DNA from 3 places in the Peribacillus sp. YIM B13472 genome. Region 3 is predicted to be linked to each of the others. Evidence: riboswitches for the same ligand, from Rfam matches in the RefSeq annotation. Region 3 holds a riboswitch; each other region holds the start of a gene.
What was found. A riboswitch is a leader RNA that binds a small molecule or an ion and turns the genes downstream of it on or off. The one in region 3 is predicted to bind cyclic di-AMP.
Positions count from the first base shown of each region.

Region 1 (4,280 bases), on a different contig from region 3:
TAAAGTGGTTGAAATGAGCTGCAATCCTGTTGATATTGGCATGGTTTTGGAAACTCCCATTAAATCAATGCTCTTAAGCTGATTAGCTTGTCCAACAGCCCAAAACAATCCAGATACGACTCCGACTCCAAACACCAGGAGTGACAATTTAATATCTGCGAAAATATAAACACCAATTGAAAAAATCAAGGCTCCAATCGTTGTACCTAGTGTTTGACTATAGGGTCCACCCCCGAGTTTCACATTAAATAAAACGATGCTTCCCCAGAATAATGCCGGCAAGAGAGCTAATAATATATCCATTTACAACCCCCATATATGTAAGTTCAAAATTAAGCAGGAAATTTCATTTTGTCTTCTTAATATGTTCGCATTATTTGAATTGACCCTTGGTAATTTTATGAAGTGTTTCCCCTAAAGTAGTGTTCAACACAAAAAGGGCTGCAGACACAGCCCTTTTTAATGATACTGATTGATGCTAGCCACCATGTTGATGATGTTGCATGTCCATTTCCAAATCACCAGCGACTTTGAAATAATGACTTTCCCAAACAGCTGTCGTTCGGATAATGATGATGGGGAAAGTTTTATATTAACATTAATTAAAGCTTTAAAAGAGGAAGTATCCCCACATCTTACTGCAAATCCTTTTTATTGTACGGGCTTCATAGTTACTGTAAATTAATGAGTTGGTAATGAATGTTCATACTCAAATATCGGCAGCGTAAGTTACTGCTGAATTTTTTATAAAGATTAGAAAAAAAGCAAACCTTATGTAGGTCTGCTTCTTTTCTTAGATAATGGAACTTACTTCTTCAAATGATAGGGCACTGTCGCAACAACTACATTTCTTCTATAAAGCAAGTAGGCCTTAATCAGTAAACTTGATTGGTTATGAAGAATATTGTGCCAGCCTTTCTTCGGAATAAATTGCGGGATTATTACCGTAACTTTATAGTTGGATTCCCTCGCTTTATGTTCAACTGTATCTACAAATTTAGTTAATGGCTGTATGATACTCCTGTAATAAGAGTTTAGAGTCACAAGTCTAACATCTGGTTGCCACTTCTTCCATTTTTCTTCGAATTTTTTTTCATCTTCTCTTTCAAAAGAAACATAAACGGCAATAACCTGATGTGCTGAAAGAGATTTAGCATAATTTAAGGAGTTCTCAACCACATGAGTTATACCGGCCACAGGTACGATAATGATATTTCCTTCAATTGGCAAGATCGGCTCACAAGTTGTAATCCTTAGTTGGTCACCAACTGCTTCATAATGCTTTCTGATTCGATGAAAAATTAACAGGATAATAGGTAGAAAAATCAAAACAGGCCAAACCTGAGTAAACTTGGTCAAGAAGAATATCATCGTGACGATAAAGCTAATAATTGCACCAATTGAATTAATGGTTAATTTCAACATCCAGCCTTTTGGCTTTTCGCGAATCCATTTAACAATCATCCCGGTCTGGGACAGAGTAAATGGAATGAATACCCCTACGGCATAAAGCGGAATGAGATTTTCTGTATGTCCTTCAAATGAGACTATTAAGATGATGGATGCAAGTCCCAGTATGATTATTCCATTGGAATATCCTAATCGGTCCCCTCTAATCGTAAACGCCCTTGGTATGAATTTATCTTTTGCAAGATTCACCGCAAGCAAGGGGAAAGCGGAATAGCCAGTATTGGCAGCAAGTATCAAGATCAATGCAGTCGTACCTTGAATGAAGAAATACATGAAATTCCGGCCAAAGATCTCTTCAGCAATCTGCGAGACGACCGTTACCTCTGCGCTAGGAACAATGCTTAAATAGTAGGCTAAGAATACGATTCCCGTAAATAATACTGCCAGTAGGGAACCCATAGCTATTAAAGTTTTTGCAGCATTATTCGGGGCTGGGTCTTTAAAGTTCGGAATCGCATTGGAAATCGCTTCAACTCCTGTCAATGCGGAGCTTCCTGATGCAAATGCTTTTAGCAGTATGAATAAACTGATGCCCGCTACTGGAGTCCCGATTGGCGCGTGTAATTCGGGTGAAACTCCTCCCGTCAGGATCTTGTAAGTTCCTACACCAATCAAGATGAACAATGCTAAAACGAATAGATACACCGGATAGGCCAAAACAGAGGCCGACTCCGTAACCCCCCGCAGGTTCAGGATTGTAAGCAGAATGACGAAAATGATGGCTATGCCTACATTATATGAATGAAGGCTGGGAAAAGCGGACGTGATGGCATCCGTACCTGCAGAAACACTTACAGCCACAGTTAATATATAATCCACCAATAAGGATCCTCCAGCTATCAGCCCTGGATTGACTCCTAAATTGTTTTTTGAAACCACATATGCCCCCCCGCCATGAGGATAAGCAAAAATGATTTGTCTATAGGACAAGATCAATGCAGCCAATAGTAACAATACTCCGATGGCGATGGGTATGGAATACCAGAATGCCGCAGCACCGACCGTGATCAGAACGATCAATATTTGCTCCGGCCCATAAGCAACCGAAGACAAAGCATCAGAAGATAATATCGCCAAAGCCTTTGTTTTGTTAAGCTTTTGTTCACCAAGTGCATTTGATTTTAAAGGTCTCCCAATCAAGAACCTCTTTATAGAAGATAACATCAAGTATTCACCACCATATTAAATTTATAAGTTTATGTTACCCAGCTGTAGCAAAAAACAAGACAAACAGAAAAATGCCTACAAGTCATAGCTAAATAGACCTGTAGACATCAATTTTTTTGTCTAACAAGCTCCACTTTCCTTCTCATATAACGCTTACGAGGTTAGCTGTCGGATTCGGACCTAAGAGTAGCCCTACCTTGAAAGGATTCACCCCTTGGATTGTAGTAACAATCCCAATACCGGGTCCCCCGCACCATAAGGTTTAAGCGATTTAGAAATATGAAACTGTTGATTATCATACTCCCGTGAAAAGGAAAAGTAAATGAAAATTTTGCACAGAAATATAATTATTTTTTGTATGCGAGGTTTTATTCTTGACGTATATTACATAAGTCATGCAAACACATGGTTCGAAGGGAGGAAAGGAGGTAAGTAAACGTCTAAAAAGAAAAAAATCAGGGAATTGATGAACAAAAGATGGTCAGAAAAGGAAAAAATGATCGCCACATGGAGATCGTGAAAAACGAAGTGAAGCGATCTGCCCCCAGCTTGAATCATTAAACTTGATTTTCGCTTTCCGATTCCCCTTTAATTCTTACAACCGGGGGCATTATCCCACTGATCCACCTAATTAGTTCCTTCCTTCTTGAATTGGTCTCAAATTGCTTTTTTTAAAGACAAAGAATTTCTGGCCGATATAGTTAAGAACTGTGTAAAAAATTGCTCCTATCAGCACAGCCACATTTTGTTGTATGGGTAAATGAACGGATCCTTCCATTGATTCTGCAATAGCTTGGCCTAAAGAATATGCGGCGGAATAACAAATCAGGATGACGCAAAAGAAACGTGCAACTCCTCTCCGCCATTCTATATCACTTTTAAAGGTATAAGTCCTGTTCAAAAGAAAACTCGTTACAGCTCCCGTACCATTACCGATAAAGGTGGAGACCCAGTAAGAGAATTCAAGAACATTCATGAGAAAAAGCATGATGGAAAGTCCAACCGCTGTATTGACTATCCCAACCAATAAAAAGCGGATAAAGGAGTTAGTGTGTTTTAGATAGTTTTTCAATACTGTTCCGTTCATTGTCTAGTTGCTCCCGTTTTTTTAAATCGAGCGGATTAAATAGATCCAGATCAACTATATATTTAGGCCGGCGTTTGGATTCATTGTAAATCTTACCGATATATTCCCCAATCAAGCCGACAGCAATCAACTGTAGTCCACCGATCAACCATATGGAGGTGATTAATGAGGTCCATCCAGTTTCGGTCTGCCCATAAAACTTTAACCATAAAAAGTAAGACCCAAAGAGTAAGCTAATGAAAAAGGAAAAACATCCTAGCCATAATACAAGCCGAATCGGTGTAACTGAAAAGGAAGTAATGCCATCAAGCGCAAAAGCAACCATCTTCTTAAATGGATATTTCGTTTCCCCAGCCAATCTTTCTTTTCGGTCATAATAAACAGAGTCCGTCTTAAACCCAATGAGCGGTACGATCCCCCGTAAAAAAAGATTCGTTTCATCAAATCGTTCCAACTCCGCGATCGCCCTTTTACTCATTAGCCGGAAATCGGCATGATTATAGACAAGGTTAACCCCCATCTTGTTCATCATTTTATAAAAACCAGTTGCAGATGT
Region 1 is NZ_JBHZPG010000018.1:76,651-80,930, forward strand. Features, by position in the region: gene ACFX4I_RS15275 (RhaT/GlcU family sugar-proton symporter) at 1-303, opposite strand, end outside; gene ACFX4I_RS15280 (APC family permease) at 808-2,634, opposite strand; cyclic di-AMP (ydaO/yuaA leader) riboswitch at 2,772-2,916, opposite strand; gene ACFX4I_RS15285 (GtrA family protein) at 3,269-3,724, opposite strand; gene ACFX4I_RS15290 (glycosyltransferase family 2 protein) at 3,684-4,280, opposite strand, start outside.
Region 1: it holds a riboswitch for cyclic di-AMP, as region 3 does, so the genes downstream of both, ACFX4I_RS15280 (APC family permease) here and ACFX4I_RS24085 (cation:dicarboxylate symporter family transporter) in region 3, are expected to answer to the same signal.

Region 2 (4,280 bases), on a different contig from region 3:
ACTCATTGAGAATACTCCTTTTCTACATTTATCTAATTGTGAGCCATTCTGCTACTGGTCCGAGTGCAATGACTGGGAAGAATGTCAAAGCCCCAATAACTATTACCGTTGCCAAGAGAATGACCAGGAAAGTGCTATTATCTGTCTTAAACGTTCCAATCGTCTCTGGAACTCGTTTCTTTGTAAGTAAAGAACCTGCTACAGCGATTAGTGCAATCATAGAAAAGTAACGGCCAAACAGCATAACTAAGCCGGTGGATATATTCCAAAATGGAGTGTTATCCCCTAAACCTTCAAATCCGGAACCATTATTAGCTGCCGAAGAGGTAAACTCATAAACAACTTGCGAAATTCCATGAAAACCCGGATTAGAAATAGCTGAAGTGCCCATTTGTGTAGCTAAAGCAATAGCTGACGGAACTAAGATGATTAATGGATGTAGAAGAATGGTAATGGCTATTAGTTTCATTTCCCTGCCTGCAATTTTCTTCCCTAAAAACTCCGGCGTTCGTCCAACCATCAACCCGGCAATGAATACTGCCATTATTGCGTACATAAGGATGTTAACCGTCCCCACTCCATCACCGCCAAACACACAGTTCAACATCATTTCTGCCAATGGCACTAATCCGCCAAGTGGAGTAAGCGTATCATGCATATTATTAACTGTACCTGTAGTAGCTGCTGTCGTAACGGCTGTAAAAAGGGCACTCTGTGCAATTCCAAACCGCACCTCCTTGCCTTCCATACTTCCATTCTCTTGAGAAATCCCTATTCTCTCCAATGATGGATTTCCATTTTGTTCGCTGAAATACGTAACACCTAAGAACACAAGGAACATTAATCCCATTGCTGAAAAAAGAATCCAACCTAGTTTCTTGTTTTTTGCCATATACCCAAACGTTAAGGGAAGAGCAGCAGGTATCAGAAACATGGATAAAATCTCTATTATATTGGTGAAACCATTAGGATTCTCAAAGGGATGGGCCGAGTTGACACCAAAAAATCCACCGCCATTTGTCCCTAAATGTTTAATAGACTCTAACGCAGCCACTGGCCCACGTGCAATATTCTGCTTCGCACCTTCCAATGTAGTTGCAATGGCCGTAGGATCAAGGGTTTGCGGAACCCCTTGAGATACTAGGACAAGACCGATTAAGATAGATAACGGCAGTAGTACCCGGGTGATGGAACGAATTAAATCCACATAAAAATTTCCCATACTGCGCTGCCCGGTCAGGCCTCTGAAAAAAGCCATACATAACGAAAGACCGGTAGCCGGTGTCGTGAACATCAAAAATATGATGACGACCATTTGCGATAAATAAGAAAGTCCCGATTCCCCGCTGTAGTGCTGTAAATTGGTATTGGTGAGGAAGCTTACAGCAGTATTGAATGCCAATAATGGATCCATGTTGTCTATCTTACTAGGATTACCTGGTAAAACTACTTGAAAGCGAAGTATCATGTACGAAATAATAAACATGACTAAATTACTCAATAGTAGTGCCTTTACATATTGCTTCCAGTTCATATCACCGGTATTAATACCAGATAATTTATAAATGCCCCTTTCTAACCATCCAAACATCCGATCTTGTTTTGTTGTTTCAAGGGAATAAACATTAGCTAAATATTTCGCCAGTGGTATTGCCAGAATAATGACGAGTGCCAATACCAGACCGATTTGTAAAAAATCCATTTGCATTTCCTCCGTTTTGTAGCTATTAATATTTTTCCGGGTAAATTAAAGCATGAATTAAATACAACGAAAGTGCTCCAACAATAAATAATAAAAACATCGTTTCTACTCTCCTTTTTCTTCTATAACTTTGTTACAAAAATGGATAAATCCAAAAAATGATAAGAATGAAAAAGCTGTAAGTGAAACTGATATAAGATCCATTGACGTCTCTCCTTCCAAACTATAAAAATTTCAAACAATTAAAATGTACTCACCCCCTATGAGTTTCTTAAAGAAACTAGGTTCCACTTGTTAGCAGCCAGTTATAGCTGTAACATTCTGGTTTACTGAAGATGACAAAATCAGCTCCCATTTTTTTATATAGACTAGAATATTGTTGATCATGAGTGACAACAAACAACCTCAAAGATTTGAACTCTGAAAATAATCTCACAAGATTAATTCCATCAAACAGAGAATTAGGGAATAGATAAACACAGTTATCCTGCTCTGAGTTTTGAACCATTATTCCATCACATTCCTTCAGGTTCCTTGTAGGCTTAAACCATTCTTCATCATAGTCTACAGATTCTACGTTACTTGTATCCGTGTGGGTGGCCCCTATACTTTCCTTTACAAATTTGAATAATTTTCCTTTTCCAACAAGCAGTACTTTCCCCATACAATTTCACCCCATTTGTACTTTCTCTTATTTATTTTCAATCTGCATTCTTTCTGGGGAAGAGAAGCCTGCCAGTTGAAAACATAAAAAATAGACCAATGCTTACTCTTTCCCCATGTATGCAGCCATGCAGTAGCTATCCATATCCCCAGCGTTAATTAATACATTCACGCATCGGTTATTGGATGAATTGCAAAGCAAACATATAAAATTGGAGAAAAAGTACTCATTGGTCTACTTATCACCCAGCAAGCTTTACAGCGCTCTGTGCGATCTGTCTTCCAAGAAACCTTTTCATTTATAGGCATAATAAAAAGACCTACGGAAATGACAGGTTGCTATTTTGCTACAAACATAACAAAAAAAGCCTCCTGAATTAAGGTGGTCTTATGACCTCCTTCGCTTTAGCCGACGAAGTTAGCTGACGGGTAGGATGGCGAAAGAGTATCTCATCCCTTCTGCAAATGCAGAATTAACCCCAAAAATAGTGGGTCCTCCGTTCTCAATTTCTTGAGATTTGGCCGATATCAAATTGTTATTTATGTGGATTATTCTACGCTCATCATTAAATGTTTGTAAACCTCATAAAATCACGATATTAATTCAAAATCGACCATATACAGTCATTTTAGGCCAAATTAGTCAGAAAAAACTAACTTTGCTTAATAATTCTAGTGATTACAAATTTTTTATAGGTTTATAAACTTACATTGACAATAACTAAGGTTGGGTATTATGATAAATCCCATAAATTCCCGAGATAAAATGGAGGCATTATGTTAAATCCAAAAAAGAAACTTGAAGCAGAAATAAGTGCAGCATTTATTAAGTTCCAGCGTGATCTGATAGGCAGAGGACCACAGGAAGCAAAAACATATATAATTAATGACATGTTGATTACTCGTTTTAAAGGTGTCCTGACTGTGGAAGAAAAGCATCTTGTCAGTCACAATTCCGGCAAAAAACTTGTAAAAAAAATGCGCTCGCTTCTTCGTGAAATGTACACCAAGGATTACGAAAAAATAGTTGAAGATCAAACTGGATGTAAAGTTCTTTCCTCCCATAGTGATATTAGCACTAAAACAGGTGAAAGAATTGAAGTTTTTATACTGGATAAAGACTTAGATAGGTACTTAGAAACCATCAAATAATACTGTTTAAATTACATGAATTATCATTTTTTTGTAAAATTTATATATATTTTAGATTAATAGATTGTATACAAATTTTTCATTACATTGGGTTTTACTTAAACTAAACACCCCGTTAGCCACACATGCATCGCAAAATCGGTGCTGCACCACAGCGAATAACAATGTGGTTTCAAAGTACATAATATTTAATAGCTGGCGAAGAAGGTCTTTGAACTATGGTGCCTTTCCGCCCATACGTTAGTCTGACTCCGACACCCACGGTGTACCGACTGGCGCGCTTTATAGGGGTAGCACTCATGAGAGATTAATCCTTATTGCATTTAATCTAAGAAGAAGGAAGATCGATTAATTTTGTTTTAACTAATTCTATAATGACCACTCAAAGGCTGCCTTTTTTTATTATCTTTTTACTGGGTCTTTATTTGCTTTACTTTAGATTTTGAGTATTTTTAATTTTCATGGGAGTTGCATAAGGACATTTTTAGGTTTTGGCTGGAATGTATGACTTGTTTAATGATCGCATTTAAAAGGCCGCCAATTGGCGGCCTTCTTATGGCGCTAACGCACCCGTTAGCCATCCATGAAGCGCAAAAAATCAGCGTTTCACCACAGAGAATGAAAATTGGTCTCTATGTCGATAATGTTTTAATCGCTGGCGAAGAAGGTCTTTGAACTATGGTGCCTTTCCGCCCATACGTTAGTCTGACTCCGACGACCACGGTGTACCACCGACTGTCGCATCCTCCATGGGTAGCACTCA
Region 2 is NZ_JBHZPG010000054.1:13,290-17,569, forward strand. Features, by position in the region: gene kdpB (potassium-transporting ATPase subunit KdpB) at 1-6, opposite strand, end outside; gene kdpA (potassium-transporting ATPase subunit KdpA) at 29-1,702, opposite strand; gene ACFX4I_RS25150 (potassium-transporting ATPase subunit F) at 1,728-1,802, opposite strand; gene ACFX4I_RS25155 (hypothetical protein) at 1,983-2,366, opposite strand; cyclic di-AMP (ydaO/yuaA leader) riboswitch at 2,758-2,899, opposite strand; gene ACFX4I_RS25160 (Na-translocating system protein MpsC family protein) at 3,143-3,517, shown strand; gene ACFX4I_RS25165 (hypothetical protein) at 4,022-4,192, shown strand.
Region 2: it holds a riboswitch for cyclic di-AMP, as region 3 does, so the genes downstream of both, ACFX4I_RS25155 (hypothetical protein) here and ACFX4I_RS24085 (cation:dicarboxylate symporter family transporter) in region 3, are expected to answer to the same signal.

Region 3 (4,280 bases):
TCACGGGACCGCTTCCCCTGATGCAACTAAAAGATTAAGTCTATGGCAATCAGAGAAATACGCATTCGAAAAATGTTTATATCAGGATGATTCAATCCTTGATATGGGATGCGTTACAGGAAGAACCACCTTCGCACTATATAAAAAAGGATTCCAAAATATAACGGGAATCAATCTAACTCCTGACATGCTTACTGAAGCCGAAAAAATAGCCATGAATATAACACATGGACATCCCCTTTATCCTTGGAGATGCAACGAACCTCCCTTTTCAACGACTCATCATTCGAAAAAGCAATCTTCGCTTTTAATGATTTAATGCAAATTCACCAGCAAAAAACCGCACATTGGCTTTAAAAGAAATCAACCGTATTTTAAAACCAGAAGGACTCTTCATTTTCACAACACATGACCGGGATAAAAACGAAAATCATCTGAACTTCTGGGAACAAGACGAAATGATTCGGTGTGGAGGCAAATAAGATGAAAGGCTTTATGAGTTTGGGATATTTTGATATCCGGAAAGACTTAAGAAGATACTTACCTCCATATCCCTACTCAACTTGAATGAAGGAAACAGGGTTTACAGTCATCGAGAGCTTTTACCGAAGTGAAATATTCCATGAAAACGATGATGTCAACGTTTTCTCTTCCGATTGCCGCTTCTGGATCGCCCACCGGAAGAGAAAGCGCATTTTAATTCAAAAAAAAAAAATCCAGAGTGACATTTCACTCTGGATTTTTTTATTAAGAAACTTGCTCTAATTCTTTTTTGGAAGGAGGGTTGAATTGACCTTCCCATTTAGAGATGACGATTGCTGCAAGTGAATTACCGATAACGTTTACTACTGTACGTCCCATATCAAGAATACGGTCGATACCGGCAATAAATGCTAGACCTTCAATAGGAATACCGACAGTTCCCAATGTCGCTAAAAGAACTACGAAAGATACACCCGGTACACCCGCAATCCCCTTGGACGTGATCATTAACACTAGCATTAGCGTAATTTGCTCATACGCGCTTAAATCGATTCCGTACATTTGAGCGATGAAGATAGCTGCTAACGCTTGGTATAATGTAGAACCATCAAGGTTAAAGGAGTATCCAGTCGGAATAACAAATGTAGCAATATGTTTCGGACAACCCGCTTTCTCCATTTTTTCCATGAGTTTCGGAAGAACCGCTTCTGAACTTGCAGTAGAGAAAGCAAGAATCAATTCTTCTTTTAGAAGTTTAATCAACGTAAAGATATTGAATCCGACAAATTTCGCAATAAGACCAAGAATGACTATTACAAAGAAAATCATTGTTCCGTATACAGAAAGCGCTAACTTTCCTAGCGGAATTAAAGATTCCAAACCGAACTTGGAGATCGTCACACCGATTAGTGCAAATACACCGATAGGAGCGAATTTCATGACCATGTTAGTTAGGTAGAACATTCCTTCAGCTGTACCTTGGAAGAAGCGGAATACTGGTTTACCCTTTTCACCGATGGCTGCAATACTAAGCCCAAACAACACGGAGAAGAAAATGATCGCTAGCATATCGCCTTGTACCATAGCTTGAACTGGATTGGATGGTACAATGTGAACGAGTGTATCCACGAACGATTCATGCTGCTTAGTTTCTGCTGTATCCACATATGTTGAGATATCAGTTTGTTCCAGATTATCCATATTCACACCAGCACCAGGCTGGATGATATTCGCTGAAATTAAACCAACAGCAATCGCTATCATAGTTACTACAACAAAGTATGATAATGATTTAGCACCCAGTTTACCTACCGCTTTCAAATCACCTACACCAGCAACTGCAACGATAAGGCTTGAAACGATGATCGGCACTACAATCATTTTAATCATTCGTAGGAAAATGTCTCCGAATGGTTGTAAAAAGTTTTGGGCCGTCTCGTTACCATAAAAAATGGCACCAACGATAATCCCTAAAATTAAACCAATGAAAATTTGGCTAGCTAAACTTAATTTGAATTTCTTCATTTACTTTCCTCACCTTCCATAAAGTCTTTGATGCAAAAACATTTTTGTCTCGGTAAGGGAAACAAGATACTAATAAAAGAAAGTAATTTTTCTTTTTTGAAAAACTCTGTCTTTACGCCGAAAAAAAAGACACTTCATGTGTCGATTTCTTATTGGCGTGAATATTCACACATGTTCCCTTAAAGACGCTGACGAGGTTAGCTGTCGGGTTAGGAATTGGAAACACAAAGCCCTTTCATTTCTGAATTCACCCCTAGCGGATAATATCCACAAAAATGGGTCCCCCGTTCTTGGAATAAGATTAAGCGAGTTAACTTATAATAAAATATTATACTAAAAATGATAATCTGTAAATATTTATTCGCATCCGTACTTGAAAAAATCTTTAAATATGTCTGAATATTCTGTATTAATGGCTATTGTATCTATTATTACTCTTCCCGATTTTTAATCACATAAAGTTATATTGATATAATTACTAAATAATTTGACATCACCTCTCTTGTTGAAGGAACAGTTATTTTTCCAAAATGCCAAGTAACAGATATCTTACTTTTTCCCTAGAGGTGAATTTTTTATAAGTTGCAACTTTCACTTTTTCAAATTGAATCGGAGTAATAAAATTAGAATGGTTCTTCGCTGCCACATTCGGCTTCATCAGGATGACGTCACCTACTGACGGTCCCTTTATGATTTCTTGCTTTCCTTCTGCTTTAAGCCCTTTTGTAATATAATGTTTATCCACATATCCTTTTTTAGTCAATTTGTAAATATAAGGCTGTTTTTGGTAATGTACCGCCTCTATAGGAACGGAGGGTACACCTGCTTTCTCATTGGTTATTACTGTAAGATCCACTTTGGATCCCACCAACAAAGGTTCCGTTTCTTCGCCTTCCGGCTCGATTAAAGCCTGAAATGGAAATCTGTTATCTTTTTTTAACGACGGCTCTTCAGCTGGATAGGAATGGATACGGCCTATCGTTCCTTTCAATGCCTTTTTTGAATCAGAGGAACTTGCTTTTATAGTCATGCCCACTTCAGCCTTTTTCATTTCCTCTTCGGAGAATTCCCCTTCAATTGCCATATTTGTTGAAACAATGGATATGATGGGATTATTCAGGTTTTTATTGATATTTTTAACTACACCATCAGCCTCGCTCGTCGTCACGATCGCATTGGACTGCTCCTCAATTGAACTTAATTTAGCATCAAGCATTTTCACTTTTTCATTCAAACTGTTTCTTTCCAGTTCCTGCTTGTACATTTCTTGCTCAATGTTACTTTTAATAAGATCCGTCGAGCTTGTTTTTAAATCAATACTCAAGTTTTTTTCCACCGATTCATCAATGGCCGCTTTTCCAGAATCACTGGCCAGGGTCCCTTGATAAGACCTCAACTTGCCTATGTATTCTTCAATCCCTGCAATTTCTCCCTCTGCTGCCGTTTTCTCCGCTTCTAAATCCGCTTTTAGCGCATCAAGTTCGGTCGTCGTATACTCAAACAACGAGGAGCCAGCCGTAATCGCATCGCCTTCATTTACAAGGAATTTCTTAAAATCATTTTTCTTGGTATCGAAATAGATATCAAACTCTTCTACAGGTTTAATTACCCCATTTGTTTGAATAGTATCCGTAATTGTATCTTTTTTTACCTTTGTCCAGGTTTCAACGAAAACAGTTCGTTCCACTTTGCTTTCATTTTTTTCAAGAAGGTATATGTTAACGGTTATTAAGACTATCGACGCAATCGAGACCGCTGCTATTTTCCATTTTCCGCTCATTCTTTTCACCCGCCTTATACAAATACGCCTACTTGGATGTATGCTAAAAAGGCTTTAACAAACCATGTGGCCAGATAGAATAGAACAATCATTAAAAGGACCAAATAATTATTTCGTTCTGAAAATTGCTTTAAATAAAAATATTGCAGAGCAATAATAAGAAATTGAAAAATGGTGATTTCGCTGAAAAAGTGAATGAAATAATCACTTCTGAGAAAATACTGACTGATGATCCCCAATGAAAAAGGATTGGCATCGCTGCCTATATCCATTAAAACGAATAGAGGAATCAGTAATATTTTTTCCAACAATTGCAAGCCAAAAAGAATCATTTGAACGATGACCAATTTTATATATGGGATATCAGTAACGATCCAAAAGAATAGAGCTGCTAAAAATATGTATATGGAAGGGTCGAGAATGCCTGTTATTATACTGCCGCTCAAAATCAGCAACTTTGCTGCTTCGAATTCATTGGCACTCATCGTCGTGA
Region 3 is NZ_JBHZPG010000047.1:24,236-28,515, forward strand. Features, by position in the region: gene ACFX4I_RS24080 (class I SAM-dependent methyltransferase) at 104-319, shown strand; gene ACFX4I_RS24085 (cation:dicarboxylate symporter family transporter) at 748-2,007, opposite strand; cyclic di-AMP (ydaO/yuaA leader) riboswitch at 2,179-2,325, opposite strand; gene ACFX4I_RS24090 (efflux RND transporter periplasmic adaptor subunit) at 2,525-3,787, opposite strand; gene ACFX4I_RS24095 (hypothetical protein) at 3,802-4,280, opposite strand, start outside.